DNA from 4 places in the Brevibacillus schisleri genome. Region 3 is predicted to be linked to each of the others. Evidence: riboswitches for the same ligand, from Rfam matches in the RefSeq annotation. Region 3 holds a riboswitch; each other region holds the start of a gene.
The links. A riboswitch is a leader RNA that binds a small molecule or an ion and turns the genes downstream of it on or off. The one in region 3 is predicted to bind cobalamin.

Region 1: another riboswitch for cobalamin. It lies ahead of ACUUHJ_RS20685 (ABC transporter substrate-binding protein); the one in region 3 lies ahead of ACUUHJ_RS11095 (ABC transporter substrate-binding protein).
Region 2: another riboswitch for cobalamin. It lies ahead of ACUUHJ_RS26460 (energy-coupling factor ABC transporter permease); the one in region 3 lies ahead of ACUUHJ_RS11095 (ABC transporter substrate-binding protein).
Region 4: another riboswitch for cobalamin. It lies ahead of nrdI (class Ib ribonucleoside-diphosphate reductase assembly flavoprotein NrdI); the one in region 3 lies ahead of ACUUHJ_RS11095 (ABC transporter substrate-binding protein).

Annotation. Positions count from the first base shown of each region.
Region 1 covers NZ_JBVNDM010000001.1:4,369,961-4,375,992, reverse strand. Annotated here, with positions in the region: gene ACUUHJ_RS20695 (pyridoxamine 5'-phosphate oxidase family protein) at 1-396, opposite strand, end outside; gene ACUUHJ_RS20690 (MBL fold metallo-hydrolase) at 553-1,497, shown strand; cobalamin riboswitch at 1,649-1,797, shown strand; gene ACUUHJ_RS20685 (ABC transporter substrate-binding protein) at 1,950-2,945, shown strand; gene ACUUHJ_RS20680 (FecCD family ABC transporter permease) at 2,947-3,984, shown strand; gene ACUUHJ_RS20675 (ABC transporter ATP-binding protein) at 3,993-4,769, shown strand; gene cobU (bifunctional adenosylcobinamide kinase/adenosylcobinamide-phosphate guanylyltransferase) at 4,782-5,348, shown strand; gene ACUUHJ_RS20665 (YitT family protein) at 5,627-6,032, shown strand, end outside.
Region 2 covers NZ_JBVNDM010000001.1:5,557,294-5,563,325, forward strand. Annotated here, with positions in the region: gene ACUUHJ_RS26425 (delta-aminolevulinic acid dehydratase) at 1-178, opposite strand, end outside; gene ACUUHJ_RS26430 (hypothetical protein) at 379-873, opposite strand; gene ACUUHJ_RS26435 (DIP1984 family protein) at 1,072-1,533, shown strand; gene ACUUHJ_RS26440 (hypothetical protein) at 1,818-1,982, opposite strand; gene ACUUHJ_RS26445 (energy-coupling factor ABC transporter ATP-binding protein) at 2,038-2,886, opposite strand; gene cbiQ (cobalt ECF transporter T component CbiQ) at 2,883-3,680, opposite strand; gene ACUUHJ_RS26455 (energy-coupling factor ABC transporter substrate-binding protein) at 3,677-3,961, opposite strand; gene ACUUHJ_RS26460 (energy-coupling factor ABC transporter permease) at 3,958-4,722, opposite strand; cobalamin riboswitch at 4,865-5,058, opposite strand; gene ACUUHJ_RS26465 (quinone-dependent dihydroorotate dehydrogenase) at 5,193-6,032, opposite strand, start outside.
Region 3 covers NZ_JBVNDM010000001.1:2,230,329-2,236,360, reverse strand. Annotated here, with positions in the region: gene ACUUHJ_RS11110 (IS1182 family transposase) at 1-535, opposite strand, end outside; gene ACUUHJ_RS11105 (heme ABC transporter ATP-binding protein) at 680-1,492, opposite strand; gene ACUUHJ_RS11100 (FecCD family ABC transporter permease) at 1,489-2,547, opposite strand; gene ACUUHJ_RS11095 (ABC transporter substrate-binding protein) at 2,572-3,591, opposite strand; cobalamin riboswitch at 3,762-3,961, opposite strand; gene ACUUHJ_RS11090 (M24 family metallopeptidase) at 3,975-5,069, opposite strand; gene ACUUHJ_RS11085 (alpha/beta fold hydrolase) at 5,194-5,964, shown strand; gene ACUUHJ_RS11080 (ABC transporter permease) at 6,020-6,032, opposite strand, start outside.
Region 4 covers NZ_JBVNDM010000001.1:3,592,372-3,598,403, forward strand. Annotated here, with positions in the region: gene nrdE (class 1b ribonucleoside-diphosphate reductase subunit alpha) at 1-1,564, opposite strand, end outside; gene nrdI (class Ib ribonucleoside-diphosphate reductase assembly flavoprotein NrdI) at 1,551-1,910, opposite strand; cobalamin riboswitch at 2,073-2,272, opposite strand; gene ACUUHJ_RS16790 (alpha/beta hydrolase) at 2,443-3,267, shown strand; gene ACUUHJ_RS16795 (ACT domain-containing protein) at 3,299-3,811, opposite strand; gene ACUUHJ_RS16800 (hypothetical protein) at 3,851-4,180, opposite strand; gene mnmA (tRNA 2-thiouridine(34) synthase MnmA) at 4,202-5,314, opposite strand; gene tlp (small acid-soluble spore protein Tlp) at 5,454-5,672, opposite strand; gene ACUUHJ_RS16815 (hypothetical protein) at 5,797-6,012, shown strand; gene ACUUHJ_RS16820 (DUF952 domain-containing protein) at 6,016-6,032, opposite strand, start outside.

The DNA of each region.
Region 1 (6,032 bases), 2.1 Mb from region 3:
AGAAGTCTTTACTTCCTGTACGTTTACGGTAATGATTTGACGAGCACCGGGCAGAAGCGGGAAGTCTTTTACGAGCTCATCCCACCGAGGCGAATCTGGGAGAATAACCGTTCCTTTGCCGAATAAGCGCATGATCAGAGGGGGGCCTTCAAATGCACAAAACATGAGAGTAATCCGGCCATTTTCCTGTAGATGTGCACTGGTTTCGTTTCCGCTTCCGGTCAGGTCTAAATAGGCCACCTCGGTAGGCGATATGATGCGAAAGGAATCGTACCCTTTCGGTGAAAGATTCACGTGACCATCTGTGTCCATAGGAGCAGAGGCAACGAAGAACATTCGCTGCTTCTTGATAAACTTCTCATGCTCAGGTCTTAACTCAGAAAAAAGCTGACCCATTTTGCACCCCTCCAGGTAAAGGAATTGTTTTTACTACCCTCATATTACGATGAAAATATGAAGAATTTGTGTTGTTTTTCCCAGTTCGTCCAAAATTGATGATAAAGTGTAAATATTCCCTCAATAAAATGGTTTTTGAAAAGGAGGAGCATTTACATGCAATCATCACAGCCAATTTACTTAGGGGAGCGCATCCATTTAATAGACGGTTTCGATATGGGCTGGGCGGAACGCACGGGGACATATGTCATCGCTGAAGAAGAACTGACTTTGGTCGAAACAGGGCCAAGCCCCTCCGTCCCATACATCAAGACCGGCCTCGCCAAGCTCGGTTTTACCCCGGAACAAGTAAAATACATCATCGTGACGCACATTCATTTGGATCATGCGGGAGGAGTGGGACTTTTTCTAAAGGATTGCCCAAACGCAAAGATCGTCGTCCATCCAAAGGGTGCACGTCACCTCGTTGATCCAAGCCGACTGATCGCAGGGGCGAGAGCGGTGTACCATGATGATTTTGATCGATTGTTTGATCCGATTGAGGCTGTTCCCGAAGAGCGAATTTTGATTCGTGGAGACGGAGATACACTAAAGATCGGGGCGAATTGCATGTTGGAGTTTCTGGATTCGCCAGGTCATGCCAATCATCATTTCAGCATCTACGATCCCGTTAGCCGCGGCATGTTCACAGGTGATACGGCAGGTGTACTTTATCCGCAGCTTAAAAAGGACGGTATACACCTCGTGCTGCCATCTACTTCTCCGAATCAGTTTGACCCAGATGCCATGTTAGCGTCTCTACGTCGATTTGAAGCGCGCAAGCTGAATTGCATTTACTTTGGTCATTTTGGGATGTCTGAACAGGTAGACGATGTGTACCGCCAAATACGTGAGTGGCTCCCTGTGTTTGTGGCGGAAGGAGAATCAACACTTGCTGCTGGACAAACATATGCTGACCTGTCTCGTAAGTTATTGGAACGAGTCTCGGAGCATCTACAGTCACAAGGCATCAATGATGACCACGAAGTTTTCGGAGTACTCAAGCTCGATTTACAGGTGTGCGCCATGGGCATTCTGGATTATTTGCACAAACGAGGGTAAAAGCTTTGCCAAAAGCATTCCATTTGCCTGAACCCTTTGTTCAGGCGCTTTCATTTTTAGCAGACAAGAAAGTAATAGCTTACGTGTTTGTCATTCTTTTTTCACCCAAGGAATGCTATGATGTAGGATGAGTCATGGACTGTGACAATTTCAAACGTAACAGCAAATAGGTGCCTCGTCTTTTCTCAAAAAGATCGGGTGAAAAGGGAAGTCGGTGAAAATCCGACGCGGTCCCGCCACTGTAAATCGGCTCGTTACTCAGCCGTAAGCCAGGAGACCTGCCTGTTTGTTTTCGTGCCTGTTGCCTTCGCGGAAAGGATCGGCCTATTTCAGGAAGCAGTCCTGTCTGTTTGCCCTGAGGTACCGACCCTTTGATTTCCGAATGGAAGCAAGGGTCGCTTTTTTTATTGGAAGGTACAGTCAATCAGACACGCAGAAAGGAAGTTCTACATATGAAACGTTCATTGCGATTCATGATCCCACTACTAGTTGCGGCGAGCCTCGCAGGTTGTGCGGGTAACGATAACAGCCAGCCAGCACCTGGTGGACAAACAAGTGCACCGCAGACAGCACCGCAAGAGAATACAGCCGAGCAGCCTGCAAAACAAACTACGTATCCGTTGACAGTCAAGGATGCGACAGGAAAAGAAGTAACCTTTGCAAAAGCTCCTGAGCGAATCGTCTCCACATCACCTGCCGAGACAGAGATTTTGTTCGCATTAGGCTTGGAAAATCGGATTGTAGCTGTCTCGGACTATGATGATTATCCAGAAGCGGCGAAGGCAAAACCGAAAATTGGCGGCGTCGTCAAACCGAATGAAGAAGCGATTCTCGCTCAAACGCCAGATATGGTCGTCGGTGGGATTTCGATGGAGAAGCCAGTGGCTGACAAGCTCAAATCACTCGGGATGCCCGTCTACATTACCCATCCGACAAAGATGGATGACATCCTAAACAATGTGTTAGCGATGGGAGTGATCACTAACAAACAAGAACAAGCCGAAAAAGTCGTCGCGCAAATGAAGAAGGATATCGCGTACGTTCAAGATGCAGTGAAACATGTAAAACCGGAAGAGAAGAAAAAGGTATACCTTGAATTTTCCCCAGGCTGGACAGTCGGAAAAGGTGAATTCATGGACGAACTCATCACACTGGCTGGAGCGACAAACATTGCTTCTGACACACAGGGCTGGAATCCGATCAGTGAAGAAAAGATTTTGCAAAACGATCCAGACGTCATTTTGTATGCGAGCGGAATTACCGATGAAAAGACTGGCGTCAAGCTGGAGGATATGATCGCCAAGCGTAATGGCTGGGATAAAATGAAGGCGATTCGTGAAAAACAAATCTTTGGCATGGACCAAAATATTTTGTCCCGTCCCGGTCCGCGTATTACACAAGGCTTGATCGAAGTAGCGAAGGCGATTTACCCAGACTTGGTGAAATAAAATGAAGAAACGATTGTTCATATGGGGAGGAGTCAGCTTTCTCGTCCTTCTGGCATCAATAGTCATCAGCATCTCGATGGGGGCGGCACATCTCCCCATTTCGCAAGTATGGCTCATCCTGCTCCATCAAATCTCGGGCTTGTCTGAGTGGATCACCGTAACGTGGCCGGAGTCATCTGAGCAAATTGTCATGAAGGTTCGTTTTCCACGCGTTGTATTGGCTGTTTTGATTGGCGCCTGCTTGTCTCTTGCGGGAGCGGGTTTTCAGGGAGTTTTGCGAAATCCTCTCGCAGATCCGTTTACGATGGGCGTGGCATCAGGTTCTGCTGTCGGAGCAGCCTTTTTGATCCTGTTTGGCTTGCAAATCAGCTTTTTGGGTGCATGGAGCACGCCTGTTGTCGCTTTTCTTACAGGACTGCTCAGTTTATGGATCGTACTCGGACTCGCGAACACGCAAGGAAAGCTGCAAACGGAGACCCTGATTTTGTCTGGTGTTGTGGTGCAGGCTTTTCTCGGCTCACTCGTTTCCTTTATGGTGTCGCTATCCGACCAGACGGTGAATGAGATCGTGTTCTGGCTGATGGGCAGCCTGTCATTTCGGGGCTGGGCCTTCACGTATGTCTTGATTCCGTACTTGGTCATAGGCGGAATGGTGCTGGTAAGCTATGCACGTTCCTTGAACCTATTTGCGTTAGGCGAGCGGCAGGCTGCGCATCTCGGCGTCCATGTAGATCGAACGAAGCTGGTGGTTTTGGTCGTCTCGACTCTTCTGACGGCAGCGGCGGTTTCTATCGCGGGAATTATCGGGTTCGTTGGCCTAGTGGTACCGCACCTCGTCCGTATGCTTGTCGGTCCTGACCATCGAATTTTACTGCCAATGGCTGCGATCTGCGGTGGTATTTATGTGCTGTGGGCCGATACTCTCGCCAGAATGCTGCTAAGTCCAACGGAAATCCCGCTCGGTGTCGTGACAGCATTTCTGGGTGCACCGTTTTTCGCGTATTTATTAAAGCAAAATAAACGCTTTAGGAAGAGGTAACGTATGCAATGATCAATGTGCACAGCTTGCAAAAATCGTATCAGGATACGCCAGTTTTGCACGGAATCGATTTTTGCGTGGACAAGGGAGAATTTTTTGGCATTATCGGACCAAATGGAAGCGGTAAATCCACCTTGCTGAAAATGATTTCAGGGGTCATTAAGGCAGATGCAGGAGACATTTTGCTTCAGGAGAAAAAGCTTCATTCCTATCCACGTAAAGAGCTTGCCAAAATACTGGCTGTATTGGAGCAAGAGGGGCTGCCGCCAGTGGGCTTTCGCGTTCGAGAGGTGTTGGAGATGGGGCGCTTTCCTTACCAAAATTGGCTGGGGGAAGAGAAGCAGGATGTAGCATCGCTCATTGATGAAATCGTACAAATGCTCGGCCTTGAACATTTGGAGGAGCGCACACTGGATCAGTTGAGTGGTGGGGAAAAGCAGCGCGTAGCTTTGGGGAAGGCATTGATCCAGAGACCTCAGGTGCTGTTGCTTGATGAACCCACGACTTACCTCGATATCGGGTACCAGATTCAGCTTATGGACATCGTGCGAAAATGGCAAAAGACGACCCGGGTGACGGTCATTGCTGTGCTGCACGATCTGAATCTGGCCTCCCTCTACTGCGATCGTATTTTGATGCTGCATAAAGGAAAGCAGATAAGCGTCGGCACACCAAAAGACATTTTGCAAAGTGACAGAATAGAGGCTGTATACGGAACCAGACCGATTGTCATGGAGCATCCTGTTCATCGTTTGCCGCAAATTATTTTGCAATCGCAAGTGTAAGGAGACAAAAGCATGATCGTACTGATAACAGGTGGAGCACGCAGCGGAAAAAGCACGTTTGCCGAAAAATACGCGGCTCATTTGGGCTCCTCGGGTGTTTACATCGCGACCGCACCAATCACTGATGAGGAAATGGAAGAGCGGATCTTGCAACATCGCGACCGCCGCTTGCAGTCCATCTTTCCTTGGCAAACGATTGAGGAGCCGTATGCATTGACAGAATGGCTGACGAAGCTCGAAGCACAAAAGGACATACAAGAACAGCAGACAGTGATTTTGATTGATTGCTTGATCCTTTGGCTTTCCAATTGGCTTTTGCATGATGGGGAGGAGCAGTCGTTTGAGGGTGTGCTCCAACAGGTGGATGTGCTGGTAAACAAGATAAAAGACTACCCGGGGACCGTTTTGCTGGTGACAAATGAAGTTGGCGACGGACTCGTCCCGCAACATCCATTAGGCCGAACGTTCCGAGACCTAGCGGGGCTGATGAATCAGCGCGTGGCAGCTGTTGCTGATCAAGTTTTTCTTGTCACAGCAGGGATTCCGGTGGAACTAAAAGGACAAGCTTTCCGATTTTAACGTGGTGAAAAGACGGTTTCGAGTCGTCTTTTCACCTTTTTTATGATATAATACAAGAAAAGCCATGGAAGGGATCAGGATACCATGCGTCCCCATAGGACGATCTGGAAACGTTTTGACCTCTCCTACATCTAGCTTCGTAGTAGTCGCTCGTCACTGAAGACGACTAATCTACTACGAAAGCGAGGCCCTTTGTATGAGTAGCGACTTATACTTGCGATGTTCCTCGGTAGTCGGTTGGTCGTCTGTGCCTAAACCGACAAAAATGCGAGGAAACCATGATGAGGAGAGCGCTGCAGTTATCTAAGCGTTATAGTATGATTTTGTTTGGAGCTTGTTTACTTGCTTTTGCGTATTATCACATTAACTTTCAGAACCATTTGTCTGAAGGCGGGTTTGTTGGCTTGGGGTTACTGGCGAAATACGCCTTTGACTTGTCGCCAGCGATGGTGATGCTTTTGCTGGATATTCCACTGTTTTTGGTTGCCTGGTTAGTAAGAGGTCGCCAGTTCATCTGGGACACCATTTTTGCATCACTTGCTTTTACCGTGTTTTACGATTTGTTTGAACGATTTTCACCGATTGTCATGGATATGAGCAGAATGATGCCGCTGGCGTCTGTCTTGGCCGGTGTATTGACCGGGCTAGGTACCGGATTGGTTCTGCGCTATGGAGCTGCGACAG
Region 2 (6,032 bases), 3.3 Mb from region 3:
TGTCGGTATTTGGGTAGAGGTCGCTTCCATTCAATACATCGATCAAATCGCTTGGTCGACCAATCCAGTACGTAAAAACTCGAGCTCCAAAATACTCAAGTGTATTTCGGATTGCTTGGCTATCCTGGTCCGTATCCGGACCGACTACTAGGGCAACATTCATTTCAGGTTTACTCATTGTGATATTCCTCCATTTTGTTGTAAGTGGTTTTTATTTATGGGTAAACAAAACCATTTACATGGAGGGGGTCGGGCCAACTGGTGAATGGCAAGACGTTACTTCTTAATCATCAAGTAGGAAAACTCCTCTTCAATTGGAATATTTTATAAATTTTCAGTAGTATATCACCCAAAACTTGGCGTGTAAAGTTTCTCTAACTATGCAAATCCTTTTTTGATTTTGGACTTTATGTCACGATACAGCTCCCCGTATGTAATCGCATGCTCGATATGCGAATAGGAAAGAACGGAATCGCCATCCTTGCTCTCGCAGCAAGCAAAGAACAGGCTTTCCATCAGATTGTGATTTTCGATGGAATTGGTAATATGAACGCACTCCTCAATCGAATCCTGAGCGTCATGCTTGTAAAAAAGAAACGTCCCTTCTTTGAACGCCCCTTTTTTATTGGCGTCTTTCCAGATGAGCATGCCTAAGGTAATAAAGTACCCTTCCTGAAAGCGGATGACGCCTGTAATGACCGAATTAATCGTAGTCGGAATGATCGCAATCGAGTCATTGAGCTGATTGACGTATTCATACAACACTTTATTGGATTCTCGAAGATCAGCGATTGGTACATGAAGAAGCTGCTTGTCTCTTAATTTTTCTACGAGTTGCTGAACGCATAGCGTCTTATTCAAAGTTGAAATCACAACCTCATCACTTCCCCCATTGTAAGTAAGTGCCTTCTTTACGTTATTCGTGATGAATGGACATATCCCTACAAAATTCGTACAAATCTTCTTACCTTTTCAGCGGAATTCAAGTTTTCCCATATTTTATTTTTTTTACCACAACCAATCAAACAAACAAGCGTATAAACTATCAGATTGGTTTAGGGGGTTACGGTTGTGAAACTCGCGGAAGCGTTAATCATTCGTGCCGATTATCAAAAGCGAATCGAACAGTTGGGGGACCGCTTGCACCGCAGCGCAAAGGTCCAGGAAGGTGAACAGCCTCCAGAAAATCCTGACGATCTCTTATCTGAGCTGTATCAGTTGTTTGACCAGCTCGAGCATATTGTTCAGCAAATCAATCGAACCAATGCGTCTTGCCGCTTTAACGAAACAATGACGCTCTCCGCTGCGTTAACCAAACGTGATGTTCTCGGTTCAAAACGCAATGAGCTGGCCGACCTGATCAAAGCAGCTACAGTCAAGCATGATCGCTACAGCCGTTCGGAGGTCAAGGTTTGCTCGACTGTTAATATTGCTCAGTTGCAAAAGAAAGTCGACGAGCTGTCCAAGCAGTACCGGGAACTGGATGCAAGCATTCAACAATTCAACTGGTTAACGGAGCTGCAAGAAACCTGACGTAAGAGACATGGAAGTCGGTAGTCTGTCTGCAAAAGGCGAACACGTCCCCATTCAACAGGGTTAATGTTGAAAACTCATTGGTCGGGTCGAGGGGCAACCCTGAGGGTTCAAATCCCTCTCTCACATAAGAAGCCCAGTAATGTGACATGAGTAATGCGTACTTGGTATTGTAACTACCGTGTGTTGATTTTGTCTGACAGACGAGGGTGGGTACGGGGATCATTCCATGTAAAAAAGCCCTTCACGCCTTTATGTGGCGAGAAGGGCTTCTTGGCGCAAATTTACGCCTTTCCTTTTAGGTAATCATCCTTTATCTTCTTTTCCTGTTCAGCGGTAGTCATGTCTTTCTCCAACACTTGATACATCAGTTCATCCTTCACTTGGCGAGGGATTCCTTTTTCCTGATGATTCGGGACAGATGAACTCGAGACAGAGTCATGTTCCATACTGCTTACCTCCATGGCTTTTTGGGGTTAGCTTACCCGAAAGCGCCCACTCCATTCACCACACCCGCTGAACACTTAGCATTTTTCGCAGCTCGTCGACCGAACGTGGAATATTTCCGCCCAACTCTCGCTTCCACTGCTCAGGCAGTGCCTCCCACACATCCACGAGCAACGGCATACCTAGATGAAGGCTTTCCAGCATGTCTCTGTTTTCCAATGCCTCCTGCGGATCTCCCGCGAACACAAGCCTGCCTTCATCCATGATGCAAATCCACTCGGCCCATTCAAACGCAATATCCATATCGTGTGTTGCCATCAAAACAGTCGTTCCTTGCCGATGAATGGCATCGAGCTCCCGCAGCAAATTTTTGGTCTGATAGCGATCCAGATACGCAGTAGGCTCGTCCAATAGCAGAAGCTCCGGCTCCATGACCATGACCCCCGCGAGTGCCAGTCTCCGTTTTTGTCCCAGGCTCAAATGATGAATCGGAGCTTCTGCCAGCTCTCTTAACCCGAATGCATCCAGCACCTTTTCTACCTTTGCCCGGATTACGTCCACGGGCAGCTTCTGATTGCATAAACCGTAGGATATATCTTCCGCGACTGTGCTTGCGATCAACTGATGCTCGGGATCTTGAAAGACCAAGCCTACCTTTTGCGTCATCTCTTGCAATACGGCTCGTTTGTAGACAATGGGTTTCCCCTTCCACAGCACCTGTCCCTTCTGTGGCTCGATAATCCCGTTTCCATGCAAGAACAGGGTCGACTTCCCACAGCCATTCCGCCCCAAAAGAACACATTTTTTCCCCTCTGGAATCCATAAGGACAGCCCTGACAGGACTGGTCCCCGCCCTCCTGGATACGTGTACTGCAAATCGATGAACTCCAACAACCGTGATGTCATAACCGCCAACCTCCTGTCCACCACTCAAGCAGCACCAGCAGGATACAGCCTGCGATTGATTCCCACTCATAGCGGCGCGAGCGGGCATGGGAATGAAACGAGAGCACCTGCATGCTCTCCCCGAAACCTCTTGCCGCCATTCCTTTGTGCAGGGCTTCGTATTTGCGCATCGCTCTGACAAACAATTGCGCAACGAGAACCCCTGCATCCCGAAGTGTCGCCCGGAAGCCGCGATGACCTCCGCGCGAACGTTGGGCAATCCAGAGCTGGTGAGAAATCGTTACCAACACAAAAATAAACCGATACATGATCATTAATAAATCAGTCACAAGAACAGGCATATGAAGCCGCCGAAGCACCTGCAAGATTTCGGCAAACGGCACGGTAAACAAAAGGAAAGCAAAGCAAGATAAGCTCGCCATGGTCCGCCAAAATAAAATCCAAACTTTACTGAAGGAGGACATCGGCACATAGAGCACATACGTACCGAATTCCCATGCTGCCGCGACCTGGACCTGTACTCCTCCTGCTCTCGCCCCTTCAATCAATAGAGCAGGGAGCCCCGCCGCGAAAAACGAGAGTGACACGATCATAAAGGCACAGTAGATACGGACAGGAATACGGGCATACACCACTACCCATATCGTCATCCAAACAACGACCGCCATCTGCATCCATACATGTCCCACCAGGACGAGCAGTAACATTGCACTCGCCAGCAATAGCTTATGAGCTGGCGGCAGATGTTTTAGCCTGTTTTGATAAGAGAGAGAATCAAGCTGCAATCCGTTCATTTTTTCCGTTTATCCAGCCGACCTTTGTACAAGCCCACGGCGTAGCCAACCACTCCCGCTCCCAACGCCGCCTGCACCGCAAACAATAGACTCTCCGTCTCTCCCCCTGGCGGTTCTATCAGCGGTTGAAACCATGGTTCGTAGTTCGGAGCGATTTCCTTGATCGCTTCCTCTGCCACGCCGTCTGCGCCTCCAAATTCCGAGTCCTGCACTAGTAACAGCGGGACAGTAGCCAGTACGATTACCCCCAAGAGTAAAAGCCAGTTCCATCCTTTTTTCACAGCGATTCCTCCCGTTTGAGCAAACGAAGCTGTGTAAGCTCTTTTGCGTTATAAGATAACAACCAGTTCCAAACAAGAACGGTCAACAGACCTTCACTAATAGCGAGCGGTACTTGCGTGAACGCAAAGATTCCTGCGAATTTGGCAAACGAAGCCAACACTCCGCCAGATTCAGCTGGAAATGCGAGTGCCAGTTGAAGCGAAGTCACCACATAGGTAGCGAGATCAGCCAAAGCCGCCGCCGCAAAAACCGCCAGACGCTGACTTCCGGCCACTTTCATGATCAGCCAATAGATTCCGTATGCCACCATAGGTCCTACCACAGCCATGGATACAGCATTTGCCCCTAGCGTAGTCAAACCCCCATGTGCCAAAAGCAAGGCTTGAAACAAGAGCACCATACTCCCTAACACAGACATCGCAAAAGGCCCAAACATAATGGCGCCAAGGCCCGTTCCAGTCGGGTGAGAGCTGCTGCCTGTAACCGAAGGGATTTTCAATGCAGATAAAACAAAGGCAAATGCTCCTGCAACGCCAATAAGGAGCTTCATCTCGGGATGTTCTTTTACAATCTTGTTAATCGAGCGAATCCCAAGAATAAAGAATGGCAAGAACACAGCCCACCAAAATAAGGCCCAGGATAATGGCAAATACCCTTCCATGATGTGCATTGCATGTCCTGTCTCAGGTTCATTGAGCAAAAAATACAAGACAAAGCCCGCGATCATCAAACAAGTAGATACGAGACGAGATCGATTCATGTTTATCCTCCTTCACTGGCTTTCATTCTTTCCTCCAAACAAAAAAATCCCATCCATCAGTGGACGAGATGTGCACACAAAACAACAGACTGACTAGACAGCCTCATTGCCTCGTATTCACCGCTCCTTTCCGCGAAGGTTCTGTGGGTGTGGCTACTAGGTAGGTCTCCTGGCTTCCAGATCCATGCGCTCCTTGTCCTTCCCCATACGAAGATGAGTGGTTTCCTTCTCAAAGAGAGCTCCCTGGTTACAGTGGCGGGACCGCTCGGGACTTTCACCCGATTCCCTGTTACCCTTTATGCGTCACATAAAGGCACCTAACGCCGACTATATGCAATTGACTGACAATTCATGTTTGTCCCACATCATTATACCGGATCACTACATAAATCGGAAGAATATAAGCAAAAACGCATAAGTAGATGACCCACTACAAACGGAACCATCTACCTATGCGTACTTTGTTCTATCTATTCTTTTGCGTCTACGCCAATTACTTCACTAATATGTTTAAAACCATCGCGTTGCATGAGCTTGAGCAGTTTTTTGTTGATTTGTTTGGCGATACCTGGGCCCTGATAAATCATCCCCGTATACACCTGAACAAGACTGGCTCCTGCCCGGATTTTCGCGTAGGCGTCTTCCCCATTATAAATACCGCCGACACCAATGATTGGTACCTTGTCTCCTACTTCTTGATAAATCTCCTTCACCCAAGCTGTGGAACGCTCTGTAAGAGGTCTACCGCTCAGTCCGCCCGCTTCCTCGGCAAAGCGATGACCAGAGACGGCCTCGCGTGACAGTGTCGTATTGGTCGCAATAATTCCGGAAATGCCTTCTTCTACAGCAGCGTGAACAACATCGCGCATGTGCTCATCTGACATGTCTGGCGCTACTTTCAGCAAGATCGGCTTTTTCTTGATGGAACGCCCTTCCATTTCGGTTGCCTTTTCTTTTACTGCACGCACCAAATGACGCAAGCTCTCCGTTTCCTGCAAGTCACGCAGATTCGGGGTATTCGGAGAGCTGATGTTAATGACGAAATAGTGACCGTATGCATAGAGCATGTCCATACATTTGCTATAATCGACGGCCGCTTCTTCATTCGGCGTTACTTTGTTTTTCCCAATGTTAATCCCAATCGGAACATCTGAGTATGCGTAATCGACCAAATGCTGGGAAGCCAGATACGCACCGTGATTGTTGAAGCCCATCCGGTTAATGACAGCTTGATGTTCCGGCAATCGGAACAATCGGGGCTTTGGATTGCCTGGCTGCCCCTGCGGCGTCAATGTCCCGATTTCCACAAA
Region 3 (6,032 bases):
GTGCTTCCTTTTCTAGCTCTTCAAGGTACTCAGTAGGCTTTTTCTCCACTAAAACTTTTTCTGACCTATTAATCGATGCATTCGCTTTGATGTGAGTAGAATCAACAACAATTATTTCCCCAGTAACTAAACCAGTTCGAATACATTCCGAGACGATGTGATCGAAGATCTCCTGAAAAATATGACTTTCTTTAAATCTACGACGGCGGTTCTGGCTCAGTGTGGAATGATCGGGAACAGTGTCAGTTAAGTCCAATCCTAAAAACCATCGATAGGCCAAATTCACTTGGATTTCTTGTTCCAACTTCCTTTCGGAAGGGATGCCATAAAGATACCCGATAAGGATCATTTTCATTAACAAAACTGGATCAACTGAGCGACGACCTACAGGCGAGTATAAGTGTTGCACTTTCTCATAGATAAAAGAAAAATCAATCTTATTACGAACAACACGTAAAAAATGATTCTCGGGTACAAGATCATCCAAATTTAAGAACATAAACTGGTGCTGTTTGTCTCCATCGATTCCCATCATGAGATAGCCCTCCAAAATAAAAAGAACCGTATAGAAATGATTTCTACACGATTCCCAGAAACCCCTATCTCTACGGCAATTTGTCAACAGCCCCGACTAGGCATCCCCTCTTATGAAAATCAAAGAAACTCAACTTGTCCCCCGTCAGTTGACTCCACTTATTACCTTCTGGATAGATGGCTTCACACGGATCGCTTCCGAGTAGAAATATACATGCTTTTTTCCAGTAATAGGATGGGTCGTCACTTCTGTCTCTACTCCGAAAACATCCCGGATCAGAGTGGGTGTCAAGACCTCCTCTGGCGTCCCTGATGTAACGATTTCCCCGTCACAGATCACGTACAGACGATCACAGTACATCGCTGCAATATTGAGATCATGCAACGAGGACAACACTGTAATCCCAAGATTTTTGACCAGATCCATCACCTGCAACTGGTATCGAACATCCAAATGGTTCGTCGGTTCGTCAAGGACAAGGAACTGGGCTTGCTGCACCAAAGCTCTGGCAATTAACACCCGCTGCTTCTCTCCACCCGATAAACTGAAAAAGCTGCGATCGGCATATGTTTGCATCCCTACCCGCTGTAGTGCTTCTTCACAAATCTGAAGGTCTTCTGCGTTATCAGACTGAAATAGTCGTTTATGCGGAGCACGTCCCATATTCACGATTTCGGTTACCGAAAAATCAAATTCAACAGAGGACTCCTGCCGTACTGCTGCCATTCGCTGAGCGTTTTGACGCGAGGTTAACTTGTATACGTCGTCGCCATCCAGTGAGATCCATCCCGAACGCGGCTTCAGTACCCGATAAATACTTTTTAGCAATGTGGACTTCCCACTGCCATTCGGCCCGATCAGTCCCACAAACTCTCCAGAGCGCACCTCCAGACTGACGTTGCGCAGGATTCCCTTTTTCTCCAGTTCGACCGATATATTCTCAACCTGCAAATTCATCGTCCGCTACCTCCAAAGGAATAAGAACTCCGCAACATCAACCAGATAAAGAATGGACCACCACATAGCGCTGTCAAAATACCGATCGGCAGCTCCTCCGGTGCAAATGCAAGCCTGGCGACTACATCAACCCAGATGAGAAATATCGCGCCAAACAAAGCGCTGACAGGCAGGACACGTCTGTGATCTGATCCGACCATCACACGGACAATATGGGGCATCATTAATCCGACAAAACCGATTGATCCCGCGATGGACACGATCACCCCCGTGAGTAGTGCCGTGATCACCAGGAGAAGCTTGCGGAATTGTACCGTATTAACCCCCAGTGTTCCCGCTGACTCCTCGCCCATCAGCATCGCATTGAGCGAGCGGTATTGGGCCATTAAGACGATGAGACAGATGACAACAATCAATGTAGGGATCGTCAGGTACTCCCATTTGCCGCCAGCCAGACTGCCACTCAACCAAAACAGGACCGTTCCAATTCCATGCTCATTCGGTGCTGAAAACACAAGGAGACTGGTAATGGCCGACAAGATCGCAGATATCGCAATTCCAGCCATGAGCAGGCGTACCGTCGAGTTTTGTCCTCCAATACGAGATAGCGTAAAAATGAGAATGATGGACACGAGAGAGCCTGTAAAAGCGCCAAAGGTTAACGCATATTGCCCGTACATGCTGAATGCTCCGAAAATAATTACGGAAGTAGCTCCAACGGAAGCACCTGAAGATACGCCTAACACATACGGGTCAGCCAGGGAGTTGCGAACCAACGATTGGATCGCTACTCCCACGACAGACAGACCTGCGCCGACGATCGCCCCCAAGAGTACACGCGGAAAGCGAATATCCCAAATAATTGTTTGCTCCCCTTGGGACCAGTCCACCTCAATCCATTGGGTCAACATCGGAATTTTTGATAAGGCAATTTTCCATACCGTAGTCGGTTTAATCTCCACCGATCCGAGCGTAACTGCGAACGTAATCGAGAGGAAGAGTCCGACCAATAAAGTAATGATGATAGAAGGTAACTTGATCTGTTGCAGTGCTATTCCCTCCCTTAAAAGGGGCGTACTCTATTTGAATTTATCCGGGTAGAGTCCTTCCGCCAAAATTTTCAGCGCAATCGGTGCTCGAACGCCTTCAGAAGCCGCAGACAATGGCAATACAACCAGTCGTTGATTTTTAATCGCCGGGATATCCGCCAGTTCTTTTTTGGTCAAAAGGAAATTACGCTTTTGCTCAACAGTTCTATCCCCGTAGTCTACGATAATAATCACGTCTGGATTGCGACTCACTACTTGCTCCCAATTGACCTCTGCCCAACCCTTTTGAATATCGTCAAAAATGTTCTTGCCGCCAGCCGTTTTGATTAAGGACGTCATGTAGTTGTTGGCTGCTGTGAATGGCTTATCTTCCCCGTTGTCGTACACGAATACTTTAAGTGGCTCGTCCACCTTGCCAATTTTGCTAATCGTTTGATCCATTTCACTCTTCATTTTATGGATCAAATCATTGGCTTTGTCCTCCACACGGAAAATGCGTCCGATGTTCGTAATATCCGCGAACACATCGTCGATCGTTGGACCAGGCTTGTTAGACGATTCTTGCAGATACGATTTGATGCCGACCTTTTCCAAATCCTGCATCGTTCCTACGCCCTTTTCGCCGAAACCGCTTTTCCATCCGGCGTACACGAAGTCTGGGTTCGCTGCCAACAGCACTTCTTTCGTAGGATACTTGTCAGACAGGACCGGAATCTTGTCATAATCTGCTTTTAACGCTGGAAGGATTTCATCGTCCAGGTAAGCGGTTCCGACCATTTTATCAGCCAGGCCCAACGCCAACATGATTTCGGTGACGTGTTGGTTCAATGTCACGGCACGTTCAGGTGCTGTTGGATAGGTCATTTCGATGCCATTATTGGTGAGTGTTACAGGCTTGCTCTCTGCTGCTGGAGCAGCGGTTTGTTCTGTTTTGGCTGGAGCCTGCGTTGTCGTAGTGGAGCCGCATGCCGAAACCAAAAGCATGGCAGCTGTCATGATACCGAAAGCTAGTCCTTTCATTACTGTATGTGTTTTGATTGTATGAAACATCTGTAATCCCCTTTTTCTTTTATAAATGTTGTAGTAAACCAATTGCTTCCACAAAAAAAGCACCCCCCATTTCAATCGGGAGGTGCATGACAAACGTAGATATAGCCATAATAGGCGCAAAGGCGCCCTTTCATAGACTGTTTCCACATCTGCCCCATCCTCGTGGGTCGATTGTAAATGATCGCATGGCAGGTCTCCTGGCTTACGGATCAACACACCCAGCTACCTTCCCATTTTTTGTCTCGCAAAAAACAGTGGCTATTCGCTAGGCGCTCCTCGTTACAGTGGCGGGACCGCGCCGGTTTTTCACCGGACTTCCCTTTTAAGCTGACGGCATATGCCATCCAGCACCATTCGATACGTATTCAATTTTTCCAACTTATTCATCCGTTAATAGAAGTCAGTTTTTTCGGGAACTGCGTGAGTATTTCAACGCCCGTTTCCGTAACCAATACATCGTCTTCAATCCGCACGCCACCTACTCCTGGCAAATAGATGCCCGGCTCGATGGTAAAGACCATTCCTGGACGAAGCACTTCTTGGTTCTGGCTGTGAACAGACGGATATTCGTGTACATCCATCCCTAGTCCATGCCCAAGGCGGTGCATGAAGTATTCTCCGTAGCCTTTTGCGGTGATAACATCGCGAGCGGTTTTATCCAAATGCGCAAAGGTCACACCCGGACGAATCTCAGCAATTGCCGCTTCGTTAGCAGCCAATACTGTCTCGTAAATTTCTTGTAGCTGGGCGCTGATCTCGCCTACAGCAAAGGTACGCGTAATATCGGATACATATCCGTTCGCAGCTACCCCGATATCAAACAAAAGCAAGTCGCCTTCTAGCACCTGGCGCGTTCCTGGCTTCCCATGTGGCAAAGCGGACTTCTCCCCTGCCAATACCATGGACGTAAAGGATGGACCTTCTGCACCCCAGCGCTTCATCTGGAATTCCAGCTCAGCTACGATTTCTGTCTCGGTCATGCCTGTCTTGACTTTTTTCAGGGTCTCCCGCAAGGAATCCTCGACCAACTGAACAGCGTGCTTCAGACGATCCACTTCGTCCGCAGATTTGATCAAACGCATTTCACGGAGTGGCTCTTCCACGTCTACATAGCTCGACGCCAGAACAACTTGTCCAAGTGCTTCATAGCGCTCGACAGTCATATGACTTTTTTCAATTCCAAGCTTCGCCAAGTTCGCTGGTAACACTTGCTTGAGGATTTCATACGGGTTTTGGATATCCGTATGTGTATGGATATCTTGAACGAACGAAGCCTCTGCTGCTGCCTCACGATCAAGAGCAGGTACAATTAAGGAAGGCTTTCCTTCAGCAGGAATAACAAGACCCATAAAACGTTCATGTGGGTCAGTAAAAAATCCGGTCAAATAGTAGACGTGCTTGGGAGAGGTAATCAACACCGCGTTCAGCTCTTGCTCTGTCAAAAACGTGTGGAGCTTCGAAATGCGCTCTTGAAACAACTTCTTCACCCTGCTTTCACCAATTATTCTATTGCGAGAATACCACTTCCCCATCAAAAAAAGAAGAGTTCAATTGCAAAATCTACTTCGGATCGGACAACCTAAGGGTGGGGTGAAAACAAAAATGGAACAAATACTCGTCCATCAGGATGGCAAGCAGTTTGCTTTTCACATATCGGGGAAAGGCCAGCCGTTATTGTGTATCCATGCGCCATGCATCGGCTCTATCAATTTTGTTTATCAGCAAGCACTCGCAGATACTTTTCAGCTCATTGTCCCTGATTTGCCCGGACATGGTGACAGTTCGCCCATGGAGAAGCCCTATTCTATTGGGGAATTGGCAGAACGACTCCATAAGCTGATCCCATCACTCGGCATAGAGCGTCCCTTTATTTTGGGGTACTCCCAAGGTGCTTCTATCGCCCTTGAATATTGTCTTCGCTATCCTGATCATGCACGAGGCGGTATACTCGTGAGCGGTTTTTCCGAAGTGAATGACCTGTATTTGCATGGACGATTTTGGATGGCGCAGGCATTGTCGATGCTTCACGGAGTCCCTCTTCTTGCCCGTTCCATTGCCTCCTCACATGTCAATAGCCCAGAAATGCAGGAAAAATGGACGGCGCACGCCTCCAAAACAGATCCCACCAGCTTAAAATACCTTTACGGTGCCGGTCATCGCTATCAATGTACAGAGCGTCTAGGCGAGATCCAGCTTCCGATTTTACTTGCCTATGGCGAACAAGATAAACGTATGCATCATTATGCGCAAATGCTTACGATGAAATTGCCAAAAGCAAGACTCGAGATGATCCCAAACGTAAGGCATCAGGTAATCACGAAAGCTGCGCCTGCTTTCAATCAGTTGTGCCGCACCTTCATGGAAGAAGGATAAATAAGAAAAGACAGAAGGACGGTATCTCCATTCCCTTCTGTCTTTTTCAATTGGACTAGCTCTTCATC
Region 4 (6,032 bases), 1.4 Mb from region 3:
AATAAGTGCCTTTTGCATATTCCGATTGTTCAAAGCCCAAGAAGGTCTTGCCTGTTACCTTGGCAATTTCCATACTTTTTTCCAAGGAGTAGAAGTTCATCATCATGAAGAACGTACGGGCGAAATCTTTCGCTTCTTCACTTTCGTAAGCGATTCTGTTCTTTGCCAGATAACCGTTCAGGTTCATTGCACCGAGACCTACGGAGTGCAGCTCGCGGTTTGCCTTTTGAACGCCTGGAGCGTTTTCTACGCGCGTCATGTCACTCACGGCTGTAATGGCTTCGATTCCTTCGTGGACGGATTCACGGATCATTTTGCGTTCCATCACGTTGACAATATTGAGCGATGCCAGATTGCAGCTAATATCGCGACGAATGATATCCATCTCGCCGTAATTGGTAATCGTCGAAGTCTCCTGTAGTTGGAAGATTTCCGTGCACAGGTTGGACATTTTTACCGAACCGAGATCTTTCAGTGCATGGTTGTTGTTCGCATTCGTTTTGTTCATGATGTACGGATAGCCCGATTCCATTTGGATCATCGCGATTTTGGTCAACATCTCGCGTGCGCTCATCACGGTCTTTTTCTTGATGCGATCGTTAGCAAAGAGCTCGTCGTACATCTCATCGAGGTCCATATCATCCAGATGCACACCGTATTCTTTGTACACGGAGTATGGAGCAAACACAGTCAGTGGCTTGTTTTCCTCAGCCAGCTTGTAGAACACGTTTGGTACGATCAGGCCGATGGACAACGTTTTGATGCGGGCTTTTTCATCCGCATTGATCTTTTTGCAATCGAGAAACTCGTTGATATCCCAGCCGAAGATGTTGTAGTACGCTGCACCTGAGCCTTTCCGTTGCCCCATTTGATCCGCGTAGGAAAACGCATCTTCCAACAGCTTGAGAACCGGCATGACACCTTTTGCCGCGCCCTCGACGCCTTTGATCGGCTCTCCTCGTCCGCGAAGCTTGGACAGGTTTACGGCTACACCGCCGCCAATTTTGGATAGCTGCATACAAGTTCCCAAAATAAAGTTGATGGAATTCAGTGAATCATCCATTTCGAGCAAGAAGCAGGAAACCATTTCTCCCCGGCGGCTTTTTCCTGCGTTCAGGAAAGTTGGTGTCGCTGGTTGCAAGCGTTGGTCCATCATGGATACTGTTAAACGCTTAGCGAGCTCAAAGTCACCTTGTCCAAGGGACAGTGCCACAACGGCCACCCTGTCTGGATACTGCTCCAAGTACATCGATTTATCGTTCGTTTTCAAAGCGTAATCTTTATAAAATTTGGAGATAGCCATATACGAAGCAAATTGAAAATCGGCGTCATAGGCCAAACGGAAAACTTCATCGACCTGCTCAACAGTGTATGTTTCATAGACGTTTTCATAGAAGTCATTCTCGATCAAATAGTCCATGCGTTCTTTCACACTGCCAAAAGTCATCGTGTTGGACTGCACTTCTTCCATGAAGACCGCAACCGCCTCCCGATCCTTTTCCAGTTGATAAAATCCGTCGTTGCCACGCTGCATCAGTTCGTTGTTCAATTCAATATGCCGCAATTGCTGCCACCCCACTCGTAAATTGTTCCACGTCACGGCCGGTACCGGACAGTTCGAATTTTGAAATCACCGGAACGCCATATTGGCTCGCGATCGTATCCGCGCTTTTGGCAAAGCTGGTTCCCCAGTTGCGGTTGCCGCTGGCAGATACCCCTCGCAGATGGACATGATTTCGCTTCAGGAACGTCGCCACCTTCTCCGGCACTTGTCCGAATCCCGTCGTGTATGTGATCAAAATGAATGGCTCGTCCAACACCATATCTTGATCAATTTCCACATGTGGCAAATTAATTTTGTTGACGAATCGTCGGACGTTTCCTGTTTTTGAATCATAAGCGATTAGCATGTCCCTCATCCTATCCTTGCTATTTTTACTCTGTATGTACGTTATTTAGCCAAAGTAAAAGCGCATCCGACGTTTACATGCCGAATGCGCGTGATGACTTCCATCTAGCAATTCGCCAATGCGAATTGAGCGCTCGAACACTTCCCTATCTCCCGTAGGGTAAACAGTGCAAGCGGTTAGGCAGGTCTCCTGGCTTTTGGATCATCGCTCCATTTTCACCTTCCCGATCCTTCATGATCAGTGGCCTTCTTTCGCAAATGGAACTCTCTCATTACAGTGGCGGGACCGCGTCGGATTCTCACCGACTTCCCTATTAAGTCTACCAAATCTGGCTGGTAAACACCTTACCGCATCAATATGTAGTTGGTAAAACTTACTTTACCTCAATATATCGTAGGAGTCAAGCTCAGTATGGGCTCTTTTCGAAAACTAACTATTCTCCTTTTTCGGCTATTTCCAATCTCTGGTTCTCGTTCATATAATAGATTTTGTGTGTGTTGGTTAGCCTTGGAGAGATTGGAGAGTCGCCCTCATGAAAAGCACCGACTATCAACCTGTCGTCATACCTCGTTCATACCGTAGAATCATGACTTATCAAGAGCGTGACTATCACATTTTCGTAAGTATACCTGCCGATCCCCCTCCGGAATCAGGCTTTCCCGTCATATATTTGCTAGATGGCAACTCTGTTTTTGCCACTATGACCGAAGCGATACGGATACAATCACGTGGCCCTGAACGAACTGGCGTGTATCCTGCTATCGTCGTCGGGATTGGCTATCCAACAGACGACCCATATCATCCTGCTCGTTTCTATGATTACACGTATGAAGTTCCCGCCTCAGAGCTTCCTGGCAGCCCAAAAGGAGCCGAGTGGCCACAGATGGGGGGAGCGGAGCAGTTCCTCACCTTTTTAGAGGAGGAGCTCAAGCCTAGCATCGAAAACGACTTCCCCATCGATCGGACGCAGCAAGCGATTTTGGGACATTCGCTAGGCGGCTTATTTGTCTTGCATGTGCTTCTGTCGAGACCACACGCGTTCCAGCGGTATATTGCCGGTAGTCCCTCTATCCACTGGAATGAGAGCGTGCTGCTTGCAAAGGAAAGTCAATTGCCGAGCCTGCTGACAGATGACCTCGACGTCCATGCACTCCTGACGATCGGCGAGTTGGAAAACGATGGGCGATTCTTGGTCAAAGAAAAATCACTGGCGATGATCGAACGATTGTCCTCCATGGGTAAGGGCCAAATCAAGGCTTCCTTTAACGAATTTGCCAACGAAAATCACTCGTCTGTTTTGCCAGTCTTCATTAGTCAAGGACTCAAATTCGCCACGAAAAAAACTGCCCGCTACTAGCAACGGGCAGTTTTTGTTTATCATGATTCGCTTACTGTAGAGATAACACTTTGGTGATTTGGGGCAGCTCTTCGATGGCAGATACAATCGTTGGTGTAATCTCTTCATCAGTCACAGAGATAAGCAGGGCATTCTTCCCTTTTTGCTCGCGGGATACATTCAACTTGGAAACATTGATTTGATACTCGGCCAGTTTTCGTGAGACATCATAAATCACGCCTGGATAATCGATATGGCGAACCAACAATCCGTGGGCCCCTGGAGGTATGCGACAAGCGCAGTAATTGATTTCACTGATGTACACTTCTCTCCAATCTTGCGCAAAGGTGTACTTGTTCGCTCCTACACGCAAAATCGCCAAATGATTCGCATATTCGCCAGAGCTGTGTTGGACAGGAATCTTTGTCCCGAGTCCTTCCACTAGCAATGTTGCGATTTCCTCTTTATTTTCATGAGCAAGAATACTTAATTGTGCACTCGCTAACTCTGGCTCGAGTCTTCGAATCAGTTCAGCCAGTTCACGCAATCCAGCATATTGGGTCATGTGATGCCTTCACTCTCCCAGTCAGGTTTATCCTTGTTTTTACGGCAGAATCCATGCTTCCGGCTCTTTCTTGATGGAGGATTCGTTATCAGCACGATACCAAGCCGTCAACGTTTGCCCATCTTTCGTATAGTAGATACGGTAGATGGTATTGCCTTTTCCGCCGTTGGTAAAAGGACTTTCCTCCAGCGGAACAGCTGTCACTCCACCCGCGTTTACAACCCCGCCGTTCTCCTTGATGACGTTTTGGATCGTCACCATATGCTCTTTACCCATGGAGGCCATCCCGAAATAAGAGATGATCGCCAAGAGAACTGCTCCCGCCAAAAATGAAACGATAATCACTTTTGATTTTTTCGTAGCATCCACCGAGTGCTTCCCCCGTCTATCTTAGTTCTCTTTATCGACTAAGCGTACCTTATCAATCGTACCCCCACCCAAGCACACTTCCCCATCGTAGAAGACGACAGCCTGACCAGGTGTCACTGCTTTTTGCGGCTGATCAAATACAACTTCCACGTTGCCATCCTCCAGCAGGTGAACGGTTACTCCCTGATCTGGCTGGCGATAACGGAATTTGGCTGTACAAGTAAACGTTTCGGATGGTTTCTTATCACTCACCCAGCTCACGTTGGTCGCCAAGAGACTCTTCGAGTACAGACGGATATGATCAGAGCCTTCGCCAACGATCAGGGCATTCCGTTCCAGATCCTTGTCTACAACAAACCAAGGCTGTCCGCTTGTACCATGACCTCCGCCAATCCCTAATCCTTGTCGTTGACCCAATGTATAGTACATCAGTCCGTCGTGCGTACCGATGACTGCTCCATCTACGGTCTCGATATTTCCTGGTTTGGCTGGCAAATAGTTTTGCAGGAACTCGCGGAAGTTGCGCTCCCCAATAAAGCAGATCCCTGTACTGTCCTTCTTTTTCGCTGTATAGAGTCCCGCTTTTTCCGCGATCTCCCTTACTTGCGGCTTCGGGAGATGACCAATCGGGAACATCGTTTTGGAAAGCTGTTCTTGGCCCAATACATTCAAGAAGTAAGTCTGGTCCTTGTTGTTGTCAACGCCGCGAATCAGCTTGTACTCGCCATCGATGTACTTGACCTGCGCGTAATGGCCGGTAGCAATATAATCCGCCCCCAGATCCATCACCTTGGCGAGAAGCTCACCGAACTTGATTTCACGGTTGCACATGACATCCGGATTCGGTGTACGTCCCCGTTTATATTCATCCAAAAAATACTGGAATACCTTGTCCATGTATTCTTTTTCAAAGTTTACCGTGTAATATGGAATGCCGATCTGTTCACAGACGCGCCGGACATCCTGGAAGTCTTCTTCCGCCGTGCAGTGGCCGAATTCATCGGTATCATCCCAGTTTTTCATGAAGATGCCGATGACGTCATATCCCTGTTGCTTAAGCAGGTAAGCCGTCACGGAGGAGTCGACTCCGCCGGACATGCCGACAACGACGCGTGTATCTTCTGGTCGCTTCATAAGTCTTTCTCCTCTTATTCAATTTGTACCATTACAGATTACCATGTTTCGCAAAACAAATCATGTTTTGTTGCACTTTTGCCCGATAGAATGAAAAAACGCCTGACGCATAGTTGGCGCCAGACGTTTGGTAGCAAGGTTATGCCTGCGTAGATTCATCCTTGATTTCCGCGCGATATCCCTCGATGCTTTCTTCACGACGCTGATTCTTCGCTTCGAGGTTTGCTTTTTCCTCTGCAGAAATCTCTCCAGCATGAGCCGTCAGATAATCTTCGGACTCACGAATGTTCTCTTCCGTATTGGAAATCATCTGTTGAAGCTTTTCTGCATTGTCAGAACGGTCATCCGGCTTCGCCATAATCGATACGCCTCCTACAAAGGGTTATATTCAACACCTTTACCATTGTGCGCCAATCATGGTTTCTTTATGTACCCGTGTTATAATAGAAGAAACGGATTAAACGAAAAAGAGGGTTTCACCTATGGCTTCCTTAGATTTGTTGGAAAGAAAGCTACTTCGGATCATCTCTGATACCGATCCCGTCCGCCTGAAGCGACAATGGGTGAAGGGACAAAAGGTACCTGAATCCGAAGTGGAACAGCGCATGCGAATTGATCTTCTCTTACGCAGACTCGACAAGCTACCTGAGGCCAAGCGTCAAGAAGTGCTTGCGCTACTCAAATGGTTTAAATGGTAGAGATTAGCGGATGGACGCTC